Regions from separate parts of the Kribbella sp. NPDC000426 genome, predicted to be linked through region 2. Evidence: riboswitches for the same ligand, from Rfam matches in the RefSeq annotation. Region 2 holds a riboswitch; each other region holds the start of a gene.

Region 1 (7,430 bases), on a different contig from region 2:
GGTGCGCGCCGCGGTCTTCGGGTGACGGCGTCATGATCGCCGTCCGCCTGCCCACCGTGCTCCGCCCGTTCGCGGGCGGCGCCGAGCGGGTCGAGGTCGAAGGTACGACCGTCGCCGAGGCGTTCGCGGCGCTGGACCCGTCGTTGCGCCGCCGGCTCACCGACGAGCAGGGCGGCGTACGGCGGCACGTCAACGTCTATCTCCGCGACGACAACATCCGCGACCTCGACGGTCTCGACACCCCGCTCACCGACGGCGACGAACTCCTCGTCCTGCCGAGCGTCGCCGGCGGCTGAAACACCAAGCAACACCCTGAATTGCCCTGAGAACTCACCGTTATCAGGCGGTCTCAGGGCGGTGACACTGGGTGTCGAGGGGTTGTGACCCCGGTCAGCCTCGATCTAGATTCGCCAGATGGGGCCGGCGGCTGGGCCGTCGTCTGGGGGGTGCCTTGGGGAGGGGGCGCCCTGATGCATGCGTTTCTGGACCGGCTCGGCCGGGGAGCGGCACGTTTCCACTGGTTCGTGATCGCCGGCTGGCTGGTCGTGGTCGTGGGGTTGTTCGTCCTGCGGTCCGCGTTCGGCGGCACGTACGTCAACAACTACACGGTTCCGGGCAGTGAATCGTCCGCTGGTTTGAACATCCTGAACAAGGACTTCGCCACCGCCGGCGGCTACTCGGGCTCGATCGTGTTCCACGCCAAGTCCGGCACGGTCGCCGAGCACGCCGACGCGGTCAAGTCGTCGATGGAGGCCGTCGGCAAGCTGCCCGATGTCGTGTCCGCCGTCGATCCGCTGGCACAGAGCTCCCAGGGCTCCGCGAGTTCGCCGTCGCCGTACATCTCGAAGGACGGCAGCATCGTCAACGCGCCGGTCTCGTTCTCGGTCGTGCCGGCCTCGCTCGACAAGTCGTACGTCGACAAGCTGGACGCGGCCGTCCAGCCGGCCCGGGCGGCCGGGCTGCAGGTCGAGTACGGCGGCGGCACCGGGCAGATCGGGAAGCAGGCGAACGACGGCCCGTCGGAGGCGATCGGTCTCGCGCTCGCGCTGTTGCTGCTGTTCCTGATGTTCCGGTCGGTGGTCGCGTCCGGGCTGCCGTTGGTGGCTGCGGTCTTCAGCGTCGGCGGCGGGCTGGCGGTGCTCGGGCTGCTTGCCGCCGTCAAGGACTTCCCGGTCTCGGCACCGACGGTGGCGACCCTGCTCGGGCTGGGCGTCGCGATCGACTACGGCCTGTTCCTGGTCTCGCGGCACCGAGAACAGCTCGACGACGGCATGGGCGTCGTCGAGTCGGCGGGCCGGGCCGAGTCCACGTCGGGCGCTGCGATCTTGGTTGCCGGTGGCACCGTCGTGATCGCGATCCTCGGGTTGTACGTGTCCGGCGTACCGTTCGTCGGCGCGCTCGGTCTGTCGTCGGCGATCGTGGTTGCGGTGACGGTGCTGGCCGCGCTGACGCTGATTCCGGCGCTGCTCGGTCTGGCGAAGTTCACTGTGCTCAACCGCAAGGACCGCCATCACCTCGCCGAGGAGCGCGAGCTCGAGGCCGGGCTGGGCGACGACGCCGCGATCGCCGAGCACCGCGCGGAGGAACGCGAACGCCGCGACGCCAAGCACGAGCAGAGCGCGTTCGCGCGGTGGGGCCGCAAGGTGAGCGACCGGCCCTGGCCGTACGGCATCGCCGCGACCCTGGTGCTCCTCATCCTCGCGATCCCGCTGCTGTCGATGAACCTCGGCCAGCTCGACGCCGGCACCGACCCGGCCGGCGACTCCAGCCGGAAGGCGTACGACCTGGTCGCCACCGGGTTCGGACCGGGCGCCAACGGGCCGCTGACGGTCGTCGTACAGCTGCCGTCCTCGGGTGACAAGCAGACCTTGCTGAGCGGGCTCTCGGCCACGTTGCAGAAGACTCCCGGCGTGGCGGCGGTCCAGCCGCCGAACACGAACAGCGCGGGTACGACGGCCGTCATCAACGTCATCCCGACCACCTCACCGTCGTCGAAGGAGACCGAGGACCTGGTCAACCGGATCCGCGACGACGTGCTGTCCGGCCAGCAGGAACCGACGTACGTCGTCGGCACCACGGCCGGGTACGTCGACTTCACCGAGAAGGTCGGTAGCCGGATGCTGTGGCTGATCGGGGCTGTGGTCCTGCTCGCGTTCCTGCTGCTCACGGTCGCGTTCCGCTCGCTGCTGATCGGGGTGAAGGCGGCGGTGCTGAACCTGCTGTCGGTCGGAGCGGCGTACGGCGTGATCGTGGCGGTCTTCCAGTGGGGCTGGGGATCGTCGCTGGTCGGGATCGACGAGAACGTGCCGATCCCGTCGTTCGTGCCGATGCTGATGTTCGCGATCGTGTTCGGATTGTCGATGGACTACGAGGTGTTCCTGCTGTCCCGGGTGCACGAGGCGTGGATCGCGACGAAGGACAGTCATCGCGCGGTGGCGATCGGGATCGGCGCGACGGCCCGGGTGATCACCACCGCGGCCGCGATCATGATCGTGGTCTTCCTGAGCTTCGTGCTGGACGACGACCCGACGGTGAAGATGCTGGCCGTCGGGATGGCGGTCGCCGTGCTGATCGACGCCAGCGTGGTCCGGATGATCCTGGTGCCGTCGGTGATGACGCTGCTCGGCGACCGGGCCTGGTGGCTGCCGCGCTGGCTCGACCGGATCGTTCCCGACATCCAGCTCGAGGGCGGCCCGCCGCCCGCCCCGCAAGAACCGCCGGAGCCGGAACGCGAGAAGATCGACGTCACCGGCTGACAGCGGCTGACACCGGCTGACACCGCCGGAAAAGAAAAGACTGCAGTTTGCTGGTGGGTTTGGTTAGCGTCGGGCGTTATGAGCAACGTCCTCCTGCTGACCGGCCCGCCGGGCTCCGGCAAGACCACCGTCGCCCGGCTCGTGGCGACCGATGCGCCGCGGCCGACGGTCCATGTGACGACCGACGAGTTCTACCGCGCGATCCGCACCGGCTTCGTCGCACCCTGGCTGGCCGAGGCGCAGCACCAGAACGAAGTGGTCATGGACGTGATCGTCGCCGCCGTGGGTGCCTACGCCGACGGCGGGTACGACGTGGTGGTGGACGGCGTCATCGGCCCGTGGTTCCTCGCCCCGTTCCGCGCGGTCGCGGGGGACTGGCGGATGTCGTACGTCGTCCTGCGGCCGGATCTGCACACCACGCTGCGGCGAGGTCAGGCACGGGGCGGGGTGGAGCTGACGGATGTGGATGCGCTCACCGGTATGCACGGGGTGTTCGCGGACCTCGGCGAACTCGAGTCGCACGCGATCGACACCTCGACACTCGATCCCGCCGCCACGGCCGCCGCGGTCCGCAAAGCTGTTGCCTCAGGCGACTACCTGCTCAGTGCCTGAACAGGCGTACTCCGGTTGCCGACCAGGTGATCCCGAGGTCGGCGCAGGCGGCGGCGACCTCGGGTGAGCGGATCGAGCCGCCCGGCTCGGCGATGTGGGTGACGCCGTGGCGATGCGCCTCCTCGACGTTGTCGGTGAAGGGGAGCGCGCCGTCGGACACCATCGAGACACCGGTCAGCGGCTCGTCCGACCGGCGCGACCACCACAGCTGCGCCTTCGCGCCGGCCAGCCGCGTGCAGTCCACCCGGGACTGCTGCCCGGCGCCGATGCCGATCGCCATCCCGTCCTTCACCATCACGACGGTGTTGGATTGGGTGTACCGGGCAACGATCATCCCCAGTAGCAGGTCCTGGGCCGCGTCGTCCGGCACGGAGTCGTCCAGCAGCTCGCGCGTCAACGGCAGCGCGTCCCGCTCCTGCGTCAACCGCAGGCCGTAGATCTCGCGCACCTCCTCGGCCGGCGGCTCGAAGGCAGGATCCGCTTCCAGCACCAGGTACGTCCCGCGCTTCTTCGCGGCCAGGAGCTCGACCACGCCCTCGTCGTACCCGGGCGCGATGATCCCGTCCGACACGACCCGTTTCAACACCGCCGCCAGCTCCGCGTCGACCGGATGCGAGACCGCCACGAAATCGCCGTACGACGACTTCGGATCAGCGTCCCGCGCCCGCGTATAAGCCTCGACCACGCTCCCGCCGAGCGCCGCGCCGGCCGGCGACACATGCTTGTACGACGCAGCCGCCGGCACGCCGAACGTCGCCGCCGCCTTCCGCACCAGCTGCCAACCGGTCAGCGCATCCAGCACATTGATGTACGACGGCTCGCCCGCAACCACCGTGAACGGCGCCCGCTCGACCGGCGCCATCCGGGCCGCCTGGTGTGGATTCATCCCATAACGCACAAGGACCTCCGAGGTCAGTCGGAGGCGCCCAGGCGGACGACGCCTTACTCTTCGCTCCCCGGTGGTACCCCACCCTCGCCAGTCGCGGTACGGCTAGCTTAGTCCCGCCACGCGCCGGTCCAGTCGTACAGCGGGGCCGTGGTGGCGTACTCGCGCAGGTATGCGATGCGCCCCCGGTCGAGCCGCGCGATCGTCGCACCGTCGAACGCACCGGGATCGCCCTTCCACGTGCACTCGAAGTGCCACTCGGCGACCAGCACCTCACCGGTCGCGGCGCGCGACGTGATCTCCCACGTGTCGACGGTGCCGCCCGCACCGAACCAGGCGTCCATCCACTGCGCGACCCGCGGCTTACCGCGGTAGACCGGCCCGTAGCACTCGATCACGACGCAGTCGTCGGTCAGGGTGTCGAGCACGGCCGCGTTGTCGTGCCGTCGCCAGCCGTCGATGTAGGCCTCGAGTAAGTCCACTGGCTCAGCGTAGGTCGGTCACGGTTGGTGGCCCGGAAGTTTGGTGGCGTGGAAGACGAGGAGGCGGGACTCGTCGGTCACCGGTTCCTGGTGCCAGCCGCCGGACACGGTGATGTCTGTGAAGCCGGCCTCGGACAGGTCGGTGCTGATGGCTTCGGGGGAGCGGAAGTGGAGGGTGTTTCGGTAGACGGCGTCGTGGCCGTCGGGGAAGACGTTGTGGGCGTCGAACACGACCCGGCCGTCGGCGACTTCGAGCAGGTCGAGCCACTCGACGAGGTGCCCGACGGGTGTGTCGCGTTCGCCGTACGTCGACTCGCGGGTCCACTGCTCCCACGCGCGCGCCGCGGGGTTGCGGGACTCGAAGCTGATCACGCCGCCTGGGCTTAACGCGCCCGCGAGTGCTGTGAATACCTCGGCCTGGTTGCCGATGTGCATGATCGTGTTGCCGGTGCTGACAACGAGGTCGGCGTCGGCGGTCTGCTCGACGGCGCGGAAGTCCCCTTCGATCCAGGTGATCGCATCGGCGCCCGGCTGCCGGCGCGCGTACCCGAGCATCGTGGGGCTCGGGTCCACGCCGATCACCGCACGGCCGGGCGCGACGAGAGAGCGGGTGAGCAGGCCCGTGCCGCAACCGAAGTCCAGAACTTTGCGAGCACGGGCAGCCAGAGCACGGTAGTAGGCGTGGTCCGCACCGGCGGGGTTGTCGAGGTCGTACAACCCCACCAGTTCTTCGTCGCCGTACGGATCGTCGGTCACCCGCGGAATGCTAAAGACATTGCGGCCGGATCGCACTCGACTATTCCGCGGACACCCAGCCGTAGATGTTGCCGGGGCGGCCGGCGTTCTTCGCGTGTTTCGGGTCGAACGGGCCGAGCTTCTGGACCTGGTCGTGCGAGTTGCCTTCCACCGTGGTGATCTTGCCGTTGCCGGTAGCAACCACCACGCCGGTGTGCAGGCTGGTGCTCGTGTTCTGCGGGCCGGTGCCGTAGAGCACGATGTCGCCGGGCTTCATGCCGGTATTGCCGGAGTGGGCGCGGCCCTTCCGTTGGCCCCAGGTGTAGATATCACCGGTGAAGCCGTAGTTCGGGATGTCGCTCCCGGCCTTGCGCCAGGTCCAGGTGGCGAAGTGCGCGCACCAGGACTCGCAGGCGCCGTACGGATTGCAGTTGCTGCCGGGCGGCGTCTCGCCTTGCCCGACCTCGCCGTTGGCGGCGTTCACGATCTTCGTCCGGGTATCCGCCGCCGTGGCGGTCAGGGGCAGCGAACCCACCAGGGACAGCACAACCGCGGTCAGCAGGAGTCGCAATGTGGGGCGCATCAGCTTGCTCCGTTCGATGGTTGGGACACATTCCCCCAGGCGGCCAGCAACGTCAGTATGTAATTAACTAACAACACAATGCAATCACAGCGTTGTTAAGTTACGAAGGCATAGAGTGAGCCGCATGGTCGATGTGAAGCCCCGCAGCCGGACAGTGACCGACGGACTGGAGGCCACCGCCAGCCGCGGGATGCTCCGCGCGGTCGGGATGGGTGACGACGACTGGGCCAAGCCGCAGGTCGGGGTCGCCTCCAGCTGGAACGAGATCACCCCGTGCAACCTGTCCCTGGACCGGCTCGCCAAGGCCGTCAAGGAAGGCGTCCACGCGGCCGGCGGGTATCCGCTCGAGTTCGGCACGATCAGCGTCTCCGACGGCATCTCGATGGGCCACGTCGGTATGCACTACTCGCTGGTCAGCCGGGAGATCATCGCGGACTCGGTCGAGACCGTGATGGAGGCCGAGCGGCTCGACGGCTCGGTGCTGCTGGCCGGCTGCGACAAGTCGCTGCCCGGCATGCTGATGGCCGCCGCGCGCCTCGACCTGGCGAGCGTGTTCCTGTACGCCGGTTCGATCATGCCAGGCAAGCTCGGCGACAAGGACGTCACGATCATCGACGCGTTCGAGGCGGTCGGCGCCTGCGTTCGCGGCCTGATCACGCGCGACGAGGTCGACGCGGTCGAGCGTGCGATCTGCCCGGGCGAAGGCGCCTGTGGCGGCATGTACACCGCGAACACGATGGCCGCGTCCGCCGAAGCCCTCGGTATGTCGCTGCCGGGCTCAGCTGCTCCGCCGGCTGTCGACCGTCGTCGCGACGGGTATGCGCGCAAGTCCGGAGAGGCCGTTGTCGGCCTGCTGCGCAACGGCATCACCGCCCGCCAGATCCTCACCAAGGAAGCGTTCGAGAACGCGATCGCCGTGGTGATGGCTCTCGGCGGTTCGACCAACGCTGTCCTGCACCTGCTGGCCATCGCCCGGGAGGCGGAGGTCGAGCTGACGCTGGCCGACTTCAACCGGGTCGGCGCCAAGGTCCCGCACCTCGGCGACCTGAAGCCGTTCGGCAGGTACGTCATGACGGATGTGGACCGGGTGGGCGGGATCCCGGTCGTGATGCGGGCGCTGCTCGACGCCGGCCTGCTGCACGGCGACTGCCTGTCCGTGACCGGCAAGACGATGGCGGAGAACCTCGCCGACATCGCCCCGCCGGACATCGACGGCACGATCATCCGCGCGCTCGACAAGCCGATCCACCACACCGGCGGCATCACGATCCTGCACGGCTCACTCGCCCCCGAGGGCGCGGTCGTGAAGAGCGCCGGCTTCGACTCCGACGTGTTCGAAGGGACCGCCCGGGTCTTCGACGGCGAGCGCGCCGCGA
Region 2 (7,430 bases):
CACCGATCTCGGCACCGGGTACGGGTACACGGCGATCTGGTTCGTGGTGGTCGGCTTCGGGCTCGGGTGTTCGATGCCGCAGGCAATGAACGCGGCGCTCGGCGTACTCGATCCGGAGCGGGCCGGGACGGGATCAGGACTGCTGCAGGCGTTCCGTCAGGTCGGCGGCACGGTCGGCGTCGCCGTACTCGGGACCGTTCTCAACTCCGTCTACCGCCACAACATCGACACCACCGGCCTGCCCGCGCAGGTCGCTGAAGCGGCCGAGAAGAGCCTGGGCGGCGGACTCGCCGTCGCCGCCCAGGCCGGCTCCCCGGACCTGCTCGCCAACGTCCGCGACGCCTTCATGACCAGCCTGAACACCACGATGTGGGTGTCGACCGGCATCGCGATCGCCGGTGCCGTGCTCGCCGCAGTACTGATGCCGAAGAAGCAGGCTGCCCGCCCCCGGGAGGACGGGCAGCCGGTGATCAGTTGAGCTCGAGGCCCGGGTACAGCGGGTGCTTGTCGAGGATCTCGGCCGAGGCGGCGCGGGTCTTGTCGGCGACGCCGTCGGCGAGGACGTACTTCGCCTTCGAGGGGGCGCCCGCGGACGTGGTCGTCGGGGTGGTCGCGGACAGCACGTCCACGATCAGCTCGGCGACCCGGTCGAACTCGTCGGCGCCGAACCCGCGCGTGGTGAGGGCCGGCGTACCGATCCGGACGCCCGAGGTGTACCAGGCGCCGTTCGGGTCGCGCGGTACGGCGTTGCGGTTGGTGACGATGCCCGCGTCGAGCAGCGCGGACTCGGCCTGCCGGCCGGTGATGCCGTACGACGAGACGTCGAGCAGCACCAGGTGGTTCTCGGTGCCGTCCGTCACGAGCTTCACGCCGCGCTTCATCAGGCCCTCGGCCAGGACGACGGCGTTGTCCGCGACCGCCTGCGCGTACTCCTGGAACGACGGCTGACGTGCCTCGGCCAGCGCGACGGCCTTCGCGGCCATCGTCTGGCTGAGCGGCCCGCCCAGCACCATCGGGCAGCCGCGGTCGACGGACTCGGCGTACTCCGGCTGGCACAGCACCATGCCGCCGCGCGGACCGCGCAGCGACTTGTGGGTCGTGGTCGTGGTGACGTGGGCGTGCGGGACCGGATCGAAGTCGCCGGTGAAGACCTTGCCCGCGACCAGGCCGGCGAAGTGCGCCATGTCGACCATCAGCGTCGCGCCGACCTCGTCGGCGATCTCGCGCATCTTGGCGAAGTTCACCTTGCGCGGGTACGCCGAGTAGCCGGCGATCAGGATCAGCGGCTTGAACTCACGCGCCTTGCGGGCGACCTCGTCGTAGTCGAGCAGGCCGGTCTCCGGGTCGGTGCCGTAGGAATGCTGGTTGAACATCTTGCCGGAAATGTTCGGCCGGAAGCCGTGGGTCAGGTGACCGCCGGCGTCCAGCGACATACCGAGCATCTTCTGGTCGCCGAGCGCCTTGCGGAGCTTGGTCCAGTCGTCCTCGGACAGGTCGTTGACGTGCTTCGCGCCGGCCTCGGCGAGCGCCGGGGACTCGATCCGCTGCGCGAGGATCGCCCAGAAGGCGACCAGGTTCGCGTCGATGCCGGAGTGCGGCTGGACGTACGCGTGCGGCGCGTCGAACAGCGCCCGCGCGTGGTCCGCGGCGGTCTGCTCGACCGTGTCGACGTTCTGGCAGCCGGCGTAGAAGCGGTGCCCGATCGTGCCCTCGGCGTACTTGTCCGAGAGCCAGTTGCCCATCGTGAGGAGCGTGGCGGGGGAGGCGTAGTTCTCGCTCGCGATCAGCTTCAGCGAGGACCGCTGGTCGGCCAGCTCGGCCTTGATCGCGCCGGCGATCGTCGGTTCGACCGCGGCAATCACCTGCAGCGCGTTGTTGTACGCGGCCGACGCCGCGGCCGCATCGAAGGGTTGAGTCATCGTTGTCTCTCCTGCGGTTGCAGTGGGTCGAAGGCACCCAGGCGCACGGTGCCGACGGGTTTCGCTCCCCGGTGGTTCTCCACCTTCAGCGCGCCAGTCGCGACGCCCTCACCCTAGCGTGTGCGGGCACCCCTGGTGTGCGCGGTACACGGGTCAACCTGCGATCCGCAGAGCCGCCGCCGGAGCCAGTTGGGCCGCTCGCAGCGCCGGGTACAGGCCTGCGATCAGCCCGACCAGCACAGAGGCTGCCAGTCCGAGTCCCACTGGCAGCAGCGGGACCTGTACGGCGACGGCCTGGCTCATCGCGGCGACCCACGTGACCGCCAGCCCGGCGATGCCTCCTGCCAGTGCTCCGGACAGGCAGAGCAGCGTGGACTCGATCAGGATCAGACCGCCTACGAAGCCCCGGCCGGCGCCCAGCGCGCGGCGCAGACCGATCTCCGATCGCCGCTCGAGCACCGACACCACCATGGCGTTCGCCACCCCGACACCACCGACGAGTAGAGCCACCGCGCCGAGACCGAAGGCGAGATCGTTCAAGGCGTTCTGTGCCGTGAGGCGAGCGGCCAGGAGGTCGGACGGGCGGCCGACCTGCACGGCACCGGGGTCCTCGGGCGAGGTGGTCGCCGCGAGCAGCGCATGCACCGGCCCGACCTTGTCCGGATCGGCACGCAGGTAGATGCGGCTCGGGCCGCCGCCAGCGTCGAGCCTGGTGTGTGCGGCGCGGTCACCGATCAGCACGGCGCTGTCGAGTTCCGGCGCGAGCGGTGCGTCGGCCAGGATGCCGAGAACGGTCGCGACGACAGTACGGCGCCCATCCGCCGTACTCAGCGTGACCAGCCGGTTCGGTCCGGCCGTGCTCATTCCGAGCGCTCGGGCCGCGCCGGAGCCGAGTACGACGGCCGGGTAGCGGCTGGTGGCCGCGTCGAGGAAGGCGCCATGCGTCACGTGCAGGTCGAGGGTGGCGGTCAGGTCCGCCGAGACGGCGATCACCGCAAGCCCGTTCGTGTCGGCCACCGGTACGAATGGGGTACGCCGGGCGATCCAGCCGGACTGATACGCGACAGGTGACAGCTGCTGCACACCCGGGATGCGCCGGAGCATCGCAGGCGACTGGGAGGGCAGCGGCGCCGGCTGGTTGTCGATGGTGTTACCCGAGCTGACTGTCAGCAGGTTCCCGTCCTGACCGAGCTGGTTGAGCAAAGCCTGCCGAGTCGTTGCGGGGATCGCCACAACGGCGACCATCGCCGCCATACCGAGAGCGATGCCACCGGCGCACAAGGCACTGCGTAGCGGCCGGGCCCGCAGACCGCGGACAGCCTCACCGACGAGATCAAGAGTGCGAGACATGACGCACCCCCTGGGCGCTGTCGCGACGGAGTACGCCGTCGCGCAGCTCGACCTGGCGCTGCGCGGCCGCGGCAACCTCGCGGTCGTGAGTGATGACGATCAGCGTGGTGCCGGCCGAGTTGAGCTCGCGGAGCAGGCCGAGGATCTGACCACCGGTCGCGCTGTCGAGGTTGCCGGTCGGCTCATCGGCCAGGATGAGGGTCGGAGACCCGACCAGAGCGCGGGCGATCGCGACGCGTTGGCACTCGCCGCCCGAGAGCTGGCCTGGCAGATGGTGCCGGCGGTCACCGAGGCCGACGCGCTCACAGGCCTCCGCGGCGGCCGCCCGGCGGCTGCGGGCGGTCATCGAGCGGTAGAGCAGCGCATGCGCGATGTTCGCGAGCACGTCGCGATGGGGGAGCAGGAAGAACTGCTGGAACACGAAGCCGAGGTGCCGTGCACGGAATCCGGCCAGCGCAGTGTCCGAGAGCCGGCGGGTGTCCGAGCCGGCGATGTGGACCGCTCCGGTGGTCGGCCGTTCCAACGTCCCGGCGATCTGCAGCAGGGTGCTCTTTCCCGATCCGGACGGTCCGACCACGGCAACGAGCTCGCCGGGATCCACCCGGAGCGTGAGATCGCGCAGCGCGGTCGTCTCGGGGTTGCCGGCGTACGTCTTGGTGACTCCGATCAGCTCCAGTGCGGACGTCATGAGGCCGCCACCACGACCTGGGTGCCGGCGGTGATTCCAGCGCCGGCCACCTGCACCATCGTGTCCGTCGAGACCCCGCACTGCACCGCGACATCGCCGCGGTTCACCACGGTGACCGCGAAACCTCCGTCCGGCCGGGCCAGCAACGCCGTGATCGGCACTGCGAGCGCGTCCTTCACCTCGTCGAGCGTGATCGCGACCTGAACCGGTGCCGAGCTGTACGCCGCCGCGAGCGACGGTCGCTCCAGCCGGACCGTGGCGTTGACCACCGCGGTCTGCGGCCCGCCGTTGCGGGAGTCCGGCGCGTCGGACTCCGGCAGCGTCGCGACGCGGTCCACCGCGCTGACGGTGCCCGGTGCCCTGGTCACCGCATCGGGCAGCGTCACGGTCACCGATGCGCCACGGTGCAGGAGGTAGGCCTGGTCGACCGGAACCGGTACTTCGACGAGCAGTACCGGTGACGTTGCCGACAGCAACGGCATACCTGGTTGGACCGGCGCTCCCAGGTTGGCCTGGACGGCGCTCACCCGGAGCGGAACGGCGGCGAACACGAGCTGGCCGAGGTCGACGGTCCCGGTGCGCGGGAGGTGGTGTGCACGCTGCCAACGGCGTACTGCGGTCTCCGTACGCCAGGTGTACTGCGAACTGCCGCTGACCGCGGGGTGGTACCCGAGCCGGGCGAGTGCCGTGTTGAGTTGGGACACGTCCGGACCGCGGAGCCCTCGGCGGAGTGTCCGCCACAACGGACGGGCACCGGCCAGAACTGGGATCGCGCGACCGTCGGCCTCGTACAACGTGCCGTCCGCCGGGATCACGGCGCCTGGCGTGGGCAGCCAGGTGAACGCCTGGGCGGAGGTGGTGGCGACCAGGTCGACTGTCGGACCGTAGCTGATGGTTCCGTAGTACTGCCTGGTGGTCCGCAAGTTCGTGCGGACCACTGCAGCCGTAGAGAGCTTCGCCGATTGCGGCACTCCAGCGGCGGGCTCGGTATGGAACGGGGTCCGTTGCGAAGCCCAGCCGCCCGCGATGCCGGCAACGACCGAGAGGCTGACGCCGACCAGCACGGTCCGGCGTGAGGTGCTCACTGGCCCGCCAGCTTGTTCAGCTGGGACGCTTCGATCTCGTCGTCGAGCAGCGTGCGGCAGGCACGGAACGCCTGCTGGACAACGGCTGTCTGTTTGTCGGCCCCCGGCGGCAACTCGTCCGCGCTCAGCCCGAACCCGTGTCCGGGTACGTATGCCGTCCGGGCGTTCGGGTCCTTCATCTTCGGCAAGCCGTTCTGCCGCAGGCAGCGTGCAGCCTTCACTCCGGCGGCGATCAGTGTGGCCGGCGCAGGTGGCTGGGTCTGCGGGTTCCAGGTCGCAGCGCGCAGTTGCTGTTCGCAGTCCGACAAGGCGCTGCGCAGTACTCCGCTCGCCGCGTCTTGGAGCGGACGGTAATCGGTGAACACCTGGCCGGTCGCACCGAGCACCGGGTCGGTGAAGTTCTGGATGCCGTGCGAGCGGACGCACTGCGCCGCGGTGTGCAGTTTGGCGATCCGATCCGCCGAGGTGTCGGTGGTGGTGCCGATGTCCTTGAGGTTCGGCTTGCTGCATCCGGTCAGCAGGAGCGCGGCGACTGCCGCGGCCACGCAGGCCGATCCGAGTGGACGTGTGTGGGTCATGACAGCTCCTTGCCCGACGATGATTGGGACCAGGAGTACGCGGAAGGCCGTGACACCGGGCTAACAACGAGTCGTTATGCCGGTGTCACACCGCGGCGGGGACACTGCGACCGGAGGTGCCGACGTGAGATTGCTGGTGGTCGAGGACGAGGCCGTGCTGGCGCGGAACCTTGCCGACGGTCTGCGGGACGCGGGATTCGCGGTCGATGTCGCGCTGGACGGCTCCGATGCCCTCGGCAAGGTCGCCGTGACCACGTACGACGTAGTGGTGCTGGACCGGGATCTGCCGGGCGTGCCGGGGGACGACGTCTGCCGGACGCTGGTCGGCAACCGGTCACGCAGCCGCATCCTGATGCTGACCGCGGCCGCGGAGGTGGACGACCGGATCGCCGGCCTGGGGCTCGGGGCGGACGACTACCTGGGGAAGCCGTTCGCGTTCGCCGAGCTGCTCGCCCGGGTGCGCGCCCTGAGCCGGCGCTCGCCGTCACTGGCGCCGGTGGTCAGCCGGCAGGACCTGGAGATCGATCTCGGGCGCAGAACGGTACAGCGGGCCGGCGAGCCGGTACTGCTGACCCGGAAGGAGTTCGGCGTGCTGGAAGCGCTGGTGCTCGCAGACGGGGCAGTGGTGAGTGCCGAGGAACTGCTCGACCAGGTCTGGGACGAGAACCTCGATCCGTTCAGCAACGTGGTCGCGGTGACGCTGGGCCGGCTCCGCCGCAAGCTCGGACGTCCGCCGCTGATCGAGACCGTCGTCGGCACGGGGTACCGGCTGTGACCGCCCGTCGGCAGGGCACGTCGCCGCTGCGGTGGCCGCGGCCGTCCTGGACCTGGCCGGCGCCGGCGCGGATACCGCTGCAGACCCGGCTGACGCTGCTGCTCGCCGTCGTCTTCGTGGTCGGCGGCGCGTTGCTCGTCGTACTCAGCACGTCGCTGGCCAACCAGAGCATCGCGGCCGCGAACGCCGCGTCCGCGCCGGCGGCGGCCGAGCTGCAGCGACAGCTGGGCGACATCCTCAGCCAGGCGGACCAGACGCAGAAGCCGAAGGCCGGATCGACCCCTCCGCCGGACGGCAAGCCGACGGAGGAGCAGCGGAAGCAGTCGGCGGATCTGAAGCAGAAGCTTCTCGCGGCCAACAACGAGTACGCGGCCGCGACCAAGACCGACGCGGTGGCCCAGCTGGTCGGCAAGTCGGCGATCGGCCTCGTGGTCATGGTCCCGCTGGCCGGTCTGCTCGCCTGGTACCTGGCCGGCCGGTCCTTGCGGCCGGTGCGATCCATCACCGCGGCCGCCCGCCGTACCTCGGCGGACCGGTTGTCCGAGCGGCTGGCGCTGTCCGGGCCGAAGGACGAGATCACCGAGCTCGCCGCCACCTTTGACGCGATGATGGATCGGCTGGAACGCGCGTTCGAGGCGCAGCGCAGGTTCGTCGCGGACGCCTCGCACGAGTTGCGTACGCCGATCGCGGTGGCCGCGACCTCGATCGACGTCGTGCTGGCGAAGCCGGACCGGACACCCCAGCAGCTCGAGGCGATGGCTCACGACGTCCGCGGAGCGCTGACCAGGGTGGAGCGACTGGTCGACAGTCTGCTCGCGCTGACTCGCAGCGAGCAGCTCGACCGGGCCCGCGAGCCGGTCGATCTGGCCGTCCTCGCCGAGGACGCCCTGGATGCGCACAGCGCGGAGGTGCGGGCGTGCGGACTGACCGTCGAGGTCGACCTGGCGAAAGCCCGGATCGCCGGCGACCCCGCGCTCCTCGATCGGATGACCGGCAATCTCGTCGACAACGCCATCCGCCACAACGTCAGCGGCG
Region 3 (7,430 bases), 590 kb from region 2:
GGCTGAAATCGCCCGGTCCGCGGGTGCCTTCCGGGTAGATGTTCAGCACCCGGCCGTCCCGCAGCACCTGGATCGAGCGCCGGACCGCGAGTACGTCGTACGCCGACCGGTCGACCGGGATCTGGCCGATCCGGCGCAGGAACGCGCCCTGGAGACCGCCGAAGACCTCGATCTTGCCGAGCTGGTGGAGCATCCGCGGGGCGACAGCGCCGAGCAGCGGCGCGTCCAGCAGGCTCAGATGGTTCGGCGTCATCAGCAGCGGGCCGGTCAGCGGGAACCGGTCCTCGTGGTGGATGGTCAGGTTGTACTTGCGCAGGAAGTACGGCTTCGCGAGCATCCGCATCGGCAGCGCCAACCGGTACGGCAACGGCGGCAGATCGTCGGTGCGGGGCAGATCCTTGTGCCCGGTGACCTCCGCCGTCATCGGTCCTGGCCTTGAGGGACAGTCTCCTTTGCCAGTCGGCTGATCACGTCGATGACCTCGTCGAGGGTCATGTACGTCGAGTCGATCGTGACAGCGCCGTCGGACGCGACCTGGAACTCCGACACGGTCGAGTCGTCGGCGTCGCGCCGGATGATCTGGTCCCGCAACTGCTCGGCGGTCAACGAGCCGACCTCGGCGCCGCGGCGGGCCATCCGGGCCTCCTGGTCGGCGGTCAGCAGCACCTTCAGCTCGGCGTCCGTCGCGACCACGGTGGCGATGTCGCGGCCCTCGACCACGATCCCGCCGCTCGGCTGCGCGTCGTCGATGATCGCCCGCTGCCGGCGGATCAGCTCCTTGCGCACGTCCAGGTTGGTGGCGATCTTCGAGACCACCTCGCTGATCCGCGGCTCCCGGATCGCGGCGGTGACATCGGTCCCGTCGGCGATCACGAACTGGTGGCCGGGGTCGGTGCTGATCTCCAGGCGCAGCTCCCGGGCCCGCTGCGCGACCGCGGCGGTGTCGTCCAGATCCAGCCCGTGCTCGACCGCGGACCAGGTCACCGCCCGGTACGTCGCCCCGGTGTCGAGGAACCGCAGTCCGAGCCGGGTGGCCACTCCGCGGGCGGTGCTCGATTTACCGGAGCCGCTCGGGCCGTCCACAGCGATGATCATGCCCCGAAGATTACCCGCGCACGGGGACAGAATTAGCGGTGGACCACCCAGCCGCGGTCGGTCAGTACGTCGACCAGCTGGTCCACGGAGGCCGGTTTGACGGCGAGTTCGACCTCACCGACCGGGCGGCCGGGGCTGTGGTCGATGCGCAGGTCCTCGACGTTGGCGCCGGACTCGGCGGCGTCGGCGAACAGCCTGGCCAGCTGACCGGGGCGGTCGGGGATCGTCACCAGGACCGTGACCAGGTCGATGTGCGGCGTACCGTGCTTGCCGGGCACGCGGACCGCGCCGGAGACACCCTGGCCGAGGATCGCGGTCAGCTCCTCGCCGGCCTCTTCCTTGCCCAAGGCAACGAGGAGGCGGTCGAGCTCGCCGCGGATCTGCTCCAGCAGGCCGGTCAGCGCACCCGAGTTCGCGGACACGATCTGGGTCCAGAGCGTGGGGTCGCCGGCCGCGATCCGGGTGACGTCACGAACGCCCTGACCGGACAGCTCGAGGTGTGACGACGGCGCATCGGCCAGCGTCCCGGCAGCCAGCGCAGACATCAGGTGCGGCAGGTGCGACACCCGGGCGACGCCCAGGTCGTGGTCCTCGACCGACATCTCGACGGTACGAGCGCCGGCCGCCTCGGCAAGCCGGCGTACCAGGTCGACGGCGTCGGGATTGCTCGTGTCGTGCGGCGTGATCGCCCAGGTGGCGCCGTCGAACAGGTCCGCACGTCCGGCGAGCGGACCGTTCCGCTCGGAGCCGGCCATCGGGTGACTGCCGACGTACCGGCTGAGGTCGCCGGTGAGCCGGCGGGCGTCGGCGAGCGGCTTGGACTTCACGCTGGCCGCATCCGTCACGACCGCATCGGTCTGCTCAAGCTGCTCGGCCACCACCGCGCCGACGTGGTCCGGCGGTACGGCGACCACGACCAGCTGCGGCTCGATCTGGACCAGGCGCGAGCCCGCACCGATCCGCTCGGCCATCAGGGCGTTGTCCGGGTTCCCGTCGACGAGCTCCACAACCACACCGAGCCGGGCGAGCGCCAGGCCGATCGACGTACCGATCAGGCCGGTGCCGACGATGCGGACCGGGCCGCGGAGCTCGCTCACCGGGCGCTCACTGGGCGCCGGTCAGATCTGGGCGGAGCGCGGTCGCGCCGTGCAGGTAGACGTGCTGGATCTTGTCCCGGGAGCGCGACGACTCGGTGTGCACCATCAACCGGACCACCCGCGGCAGCGCGTGCGGCACCGGGATCTCCTGCATGCACATCAGCGGTACGTCGGTCAGCCCGATCTGCCGCCCGGCGACGGCCGGGAACTCCGAGCGCAGGTCCGACGTGACGGTGAACAGGATGCTGATCAGATCCTCGTTCTCCAGATCGTTCGCCTCCAGGACCGCCTTCACCAGCTCCGCGGACCGCTCGAGCAGGTGCTCGCGCTCGTCCACGTCCAGCTGGGTGGCACCCCGGATCGCCCGTACCGCCACTTGCTCGCCTCCTCGATGATTCGTTGTCCCAACCCTAGGCCAGGGTAGTCAAGGAGTGGACAGCCGTCTCGGATGCTGCTCGGTCGTCAGCTCTCCAGCAACCGCCGGGCGAGCGGGAGCAACCCGGCCGCCCGGACCTGCGCGAGCGGATCCGACAGCTGGCGACGGCGCCGGAACACTCCTGGCGGGTCGCCGTACGCCTGGGAGAACCGGCGCGAGAAGTGGTACGGGTTGCTGTAACCGCAGCCGGAAGCGATCTCCCCGATCGTCGCGTTCGTGCGCTGGAGTGCCGTGGCGGCGCGCGCCAGCCGGACCAGATCCAGCGCGTACGCCGGTCCGCACCCGTACCGCTCCCGGAAGAGCCTGTGCAGGTGTCCGGCGGACAGGTTTGCCGCGGCGGCCAATTCCTGTACCGGGACGATGCGCGGGCCGGTGGCCCACACGGTCGCGACATGGTCGACGACGCGCTGGACGGCCGCCGGCATCTCCGCACGTGGCGGGCCGGTCGGATCGCCGACGAAGACCTCCAGCATCGTCGCCACGAGCCGATCGCTCAGGCCTCGCACCGGCGCGGCCGCAGTCGCGAGCTCCAGCGTGTAGGCGCACAACTCCGCGAGCAGACCGGGTTCGGACATGGCCCGCACAGGCGGCCAGTCCGCGGGATCGCCGAGCTCGCCGAAGTCCTCGATCTGGAAATGCACGTACGCATGCCGCGACCCGCGATCACAGTCCCAGATATAGGCGTCCCGGTTGCCGCGCTTCGCGAGCGCCACCGTTCCGGGCCGCAGCTCGTGCTCGACCGTCGTCTGCAGCACCCCGACGTCGTCGTACACCTCGGTCCGCCAGAGCGCGGAGCCGTGGAGGATCCAGAGGAGTTCGAAGTTCGGCAGCCAGCGCGGTCCGTACGTCGCTCCGGGGGCGTAGTCCGCGAGCTGCACCAGCGAGTTCACGCTGATCACCGGCGGTCGCGATGTCACGAACAGATAGTAAAGCGCTTGTTCGTGACATTGGCCGGTCCTGCGTGCTCTGCGACGGTTGCTGGATGCACTTCACCGAGATCACCGATGAGCTGGTCGAGGCCTTCGACCGGGACGGCTTCGTCGTCCTCGATCAGGCCATCTCGCGCGACGAGGTGACCGAGCTGCACACCGCGGCCGAGCAGCTGTGCCGCACCGTCGGCCGCGCTCCGGCGACCGAGCCCGCTGAGGATGTACTGCGCAGGCACCTGTGCATTCACCATCCGCACAAGGCATCCGACGCTGCCCGGGCGGCACTGCATGCGCCGCGCGTGGTCGAGACCCTGACCGCTGTGATCGGGCCCAACGTCAAGGCGATGCAGTCGATGTTGTTCATCAAGCCCGAAGGCAAGCCCGGGCAGGCCTGGCATCAGGACGAGTTCTTCATCCCGACCAGGGACCGCTCGCTGACCGCCGCGTGGATCGCGCTCGACGACGCCACCGTGGAGAACGGCTGCCTGTGGGTGCTGCCGGGCTCGCACCGCCGTGGTGTCCTCTATCCCGATCGCGAGCAGGACGACCTCCGCTTCGACTGTACGGTCGAAGCGTTCGACTTCCCGTACTCCGACGACGACGCCGTCCCGGTCGAAGTACCGGCCGGATCGGCAGTGATCTTCAACGGGTACCTACTGCACCGATCACTGCCGAACACCGGCCGGCACGGGCTCCGCCGGGCGCTCGCGAACCACTACATGAGCGCCGAGTCGCTGCTCCCCTGGCAGACCGTGCCGGCCGGCGTACACGTCGGCAAGCACGACTACCGCGACATCGTGATGGTCGCCGGGACCGATCCGTACGCCTACAAGGGCATCGACGACGTCGCCCGGCCGCACTCCCGCCCGGACAAGGACGGCGGCTGCGACCGCTAACCCAGCTGCGCCTCGGCGGCGTCGACCGTCTGCTCGAGCAGGAGCGCGATCGTCATCGGCCCGACGCCGCCCGGGACCGGCGTGATCAGGCGAGCCACCTCAGCCGCTTCCCCGAAGTGCACGTCGCCGACGTTGCCCTCGTTGTACCCGGCATCGACCACGACCGCGCCCGGCTTCAGCCAGTCACCGCGGACGAAGTTGGCCTTGCCGACCGCGGCGATCACCACGTCCGCGGTCCGGACCAGCTCGGGCAGGTCCCGGGTCCGCGAGTGCGCGTAGGTCACCGTCGCGTTCGATGCCAGCAGCAACATCCCGGCCGGCTTGCCGAGGATCGGGCTGCGGCCGATCACGACCGCGTGCGCGCCCTCGAGCGGTACGTCGTACGCCGCGAGCAGCCGCATGATCCCGCCGGGTGTGGCCGACCGGAACCCGGGATCACCGAAGGCCATCGCCGCGAACGACAGCATGGTCACACCGTCGACGTCCTTGCCGGGGTCGATCGCCTCGAACGCGGCCCGCTCGTCGATCTGCGCCGGCACCGGGTGCTGCAGCAGGATCCCGTGCACCTCCGGGTCCTCGGACAGCTTCCGGATCTCCGCGACCAGCTCGTCGGTGGTCGTGTCGGCCGACAGGACGACGCTCCGGGACGCGATCCCGGCCTTCTTCGACCGGTTCTGCTTCATCCGCACGTACGTCGCGGACGCCGGGTCGTCGCCCACGAGCACGGTCGCCAGGCACGGCTGCACGCCGTACCGTTCCTGCACCGCGGCAGCACGTTCCGCCGCCTTGGCCACCATCTCGGCGGCGAGGTCGGTCCCGATCATCAACTCGGCAGTCATCTGCGCACTCCTCGTCCTCAAAGGGTGCCCAGGCGCGCGGCGAAAGCCGGATGGCAGACCGTTCCCCGGTGGTCGTCCACCTCAGCGCCAGTCGCGGTCCGCCCTCAGGATACCGGCCCGCCCGCCTCGCGAACGAACCTGTCGGCCACCCCGTCGGCGATCCGGAGCGGCACCTTGCTGTGCGGCAGGCGGACATCGCGGATCTCGTTCGCCTGCGTGATCAGGTGCTCGATCTCGTCCCGGGCCGTCGCGACGTCCGACTCGTTGCCCTCCGCCTGCGCCTCGAACACGCGCAACGCCTGCCGCAGGGCTCCGCCCCAGTAGAACGAGGCGTCCAGCCAGGAGTCGGTCTCGGCCTCGAACTCCGGGTCGATCACGCCGCTGCGGATCTGCGCAGACGCGTTCTCGATCGCTTCGAGGTACGGCTCCAGGTCGGCGATCGCGCCGGCCAGGTCGCCGCCGTCCCAGGTCGCCTTGAAGGCCGCGAGCTTCGAGGCCAGCACCGGCGCATTGGTCAGATGCAGCTTCCCGTCGTACGTCGTGAGGTCCGCGAACACCTCCAGCGCCGCAATCGTGGCCACGTCTCCCCCGGCACGCTCGGCGATCGCGCGACGCCAGGACGCGTCGGCGTCGTAAGTCGCGGGCTTCCAGCCGAACTCGGCGAACGAGTACAGGGCGAGCTTGCTGGCCGCGGCCTGGTTCATCGGGTTCGAGATCACGCCGACGACGTGCTCGGCGAGGCCGGGCTCGCGGCCCGTGTACGGCGCGAGCAGGATCCGGCCATGGGCATAGTCGTTGACCGGGTAGTTGTCCCAGATCAGGATGTCGTGCCCGAACACCGCCTTCGCCGCAGCTGCTTGTGCGGTCGTGATCCGCTCCGGGACGACCGCCGTACCGGTCCAGTGCACGATCACGGCCGGGTCGAGCCGCTCACGCAGCGCCTGCTTGTACGGCGTCTCCTCGACGTCGTAGTACTCGGTCGGGACCATCTGCAGCGGGGCAACATCCTGCTTGGTCGCGATCCATTCGCGCTGGACGCGGTTGCACAGGTCCGCCTGCGCCGCACCGGCCGCGCCGCCGCCCGTGCCGTACTTCGCGGCGTCCTCGTCGGAGTGCCACTTCTCGTACTCGATGTCGTCGAGCGGGACGTTGAACACCCGGACGCCGAGCGCGTACAGCGCCTCGAACTTCGCGATCAGCGCCTGGAAGTCCTCGTCGGAGGTGTACGCGATCGACAGACCGGGCGAGAGCGCGAAGGTGAGGTCGACCTTGTTGCGCCGGGCCCGCTCGATCAGCTCGCCGAGCTCGGCCAGCTTGTCGGCCGGGTACGGGTCGCGCCACTGCTCGCGGTGGTAGACGTCGTCCTTGGGCGCGTACTGATACGTGTTCATCTTGTGCGCGCCGAGGTAGTCCAGGTGGTCGAGGCGGTCCGCGTGCGACCACGGAGTGCCGTAGAAGCCTTCGATCGAGCCGCGGTACGGCAACGTCGGCCAGTCGCGGATCTCGACGCCGTCGAGATGGTTGCCCTGGACAAGCTGGTCGAGAGTCAGCGCCGCGTAGTACGTGCCGCGGGTGTCGACGCCGTCGAGGACGACGCGGTGGTCGCCGACGGCAACGACGTACCCCTCGGCCGGCAGACCGGCGGCGGGCTCGACATCGAGAGCGGTGCCGCCGATGTGGACCGTCACCACGGCCTCGCCGTCGACGATCGTGGTCACGCCGGCCCGGGTCAGGGTTTCGCGGACGATCCGTTCGGCGTCAGGGTCCGTGGTCGGGCCGTGGACCACGCCGACCGTGTCACCGAGGTCGAACCCGTCCGGGCGAGTGCTGGTCTGCTGAGGCTCAGGGGTCACAGCCCCTATCCACTCAGCGCGCAGGCCTGCTCGTCAAGACGCGCGGGTGAGCTTCAGGACCGGGATCGTGCGGATGCCGGCCGTGCGGATCTCGTACTCTCCGAAGCCCGGGTAGCGCCGCGCTTGCTCGGCGTAGATCCGGTTGCGCTCGTCGCCGGTCAGCTCGCCCACAGTCACCTTGTACGTCTCGGTGCCGACCTCGACAACGCTCTCGCCGGCGGCGACCAGGTTGCGGTACCAGTCCGGGTTCGTGGGAGCGCCGCCCTTGCTGGCGAACACGTAGAT

What was found. Region 2 has a riboswitch for ZMP and ZTP ahead of ABT313_RS23255 (glycine hydroxymethyltransferase). Riboswitches for the same ligand answer to the same signal wherever they lie in the genome.
Region 1: another riboswitch for ZMP and ZTP. It lies ahead of ABT313_RS29895 (5-aminoimidazole-4-carboxamide ribonucleotide transformylase); the one in region 2 lies ahead of ABT313_RS23255 (glycine hydroxymethyltransferase).
Region 3: another riboswitch for ZMP and ZTP. It lies ahead of ABT313_RS20330 (bifunctional 5,10-methylenetetrahydrofolate dehydrogenase/5,10-methenyltetrahydrofolate cyclohydrolase); the one in region 2 lies ahead of ABT313_RS23255 (glycine hydroxymethyltransferase).

Annotation. Positions count from the first base shown of each region.
Region 1 is NZ_JBEPDK010000006.1:249,618-257,047, reverse strand. Features, by position in the region: gene ABT313_RS29915 (WD40/YVTN/BNR-like repeat-containing protein) at 1-25, shown strand, start outside; gene ABT313_RS29910 (MoaD/ThiS family protein) at 33-296, shown strand; gene ABT313_RS29905 (MMPL family transporter) at 471-2,756, shown strand; gene ABT313_RS29900 (phosphotransferase-like protein) at 2,835-3,368, shown strand; gene ABT313_RS29895 (5-aminoimidazole-4-carboxamide ribonucleotide transformylase) at 3,358-4,284, opposite strand; ZMP/ZTP riboswitch at 4,286-4,362, opposite strand; gene ABT313_RS29890 (nuclear transport factor 2 family protein) at 4,365-4,736, opposite strand; gene ABT313_RS29885 (class I SAM-dependent methyltransferase) at 4,755-5,492, opposite strand; gene ABT313_RS29880 (CHAP domain-containing protein) at 5,533-6,054, opposite strand; gene ilvD (dihydroxy-acid dehydratase) at 6,179-7,430, shown strand, end outside.
Region 2 is NZ_JBEPDK010000004.1:823,624-831,053, reverse strand. Features, by position in the region: gene ABT313_RS23260 (DHA2 family efflux MFS transporter permease subunit) at 1-478, shown strand, start outside; gene ABT313_RS23255 (glycine hydroxymethyltransferase) at 471-1,919, opposite strand; ZMP/ZTP riboswitch at 1,948-2,030, opposite strand; gene ABT313_RS23250 (ABC transporter permease) at 2,073-3,269, opposite strand; gene ABT313_RS23245 (ABC transporter ATP-binding protein) at 3,253-3,957, opposite strand; gene ABT313_RS23240 (peptidoglycan-binding protein) at 3,954-5,042, opposite strand; gene ABT313_RS23235 (hypothetical protein) at 5,039-5,620, opposite strand; gene ABT313_RS23230 (response regulator transcription factor) at 5,745-6,395, shown strand; gene ABT313_RS23225 (sensor histidine kinase) at 6,392-7,430, shown strand, end outside.
Region 3 is NZ_JBEPDK010000004.1:235,140-242,569, reverse strand. Features, by position in the region: gene ABT313_RS20360 (lysophospholipid acyltransferase family protein) at 1-424, opposite strand, end outside; gene cmk ((d)CMP kinase) at 421-1,095, opposite strand; gene ABT313_RS20350 (prephenate dehydrogenase) at 1,128-2,192, opposite strand; gene aroH (chorismate mutase) at 2,200-2,568, opposite strand; gene ABT313_RS20340 (helix-turn-helix domain-containing protein) at 2,655-3,545, opposite strand; gene ABT313_RS20335 (phytanoyl-CoA dioxygenase family protein) at 3,611-4,453, shown strand; gene ABT313_RS20330 (bifunctional 5,10-methylenetetrahydrofolate dehydrogenase/5,10-methenyltetrahydrofolate cyclohydrolase) at 4,450-5,292, opposite strand; ZMP/ZTP riboswitch at 5,312-5,397, opposite strand; gene ABT313_RS20325 (glycoside hydrolase family 84 protein) at 5,397-7,145, opposite strand; gene ABT313_RS20320 (nitroreductase family deazaflavin-dependent oxidoreductase) at 7,179-7,430, opposite strand, start outside.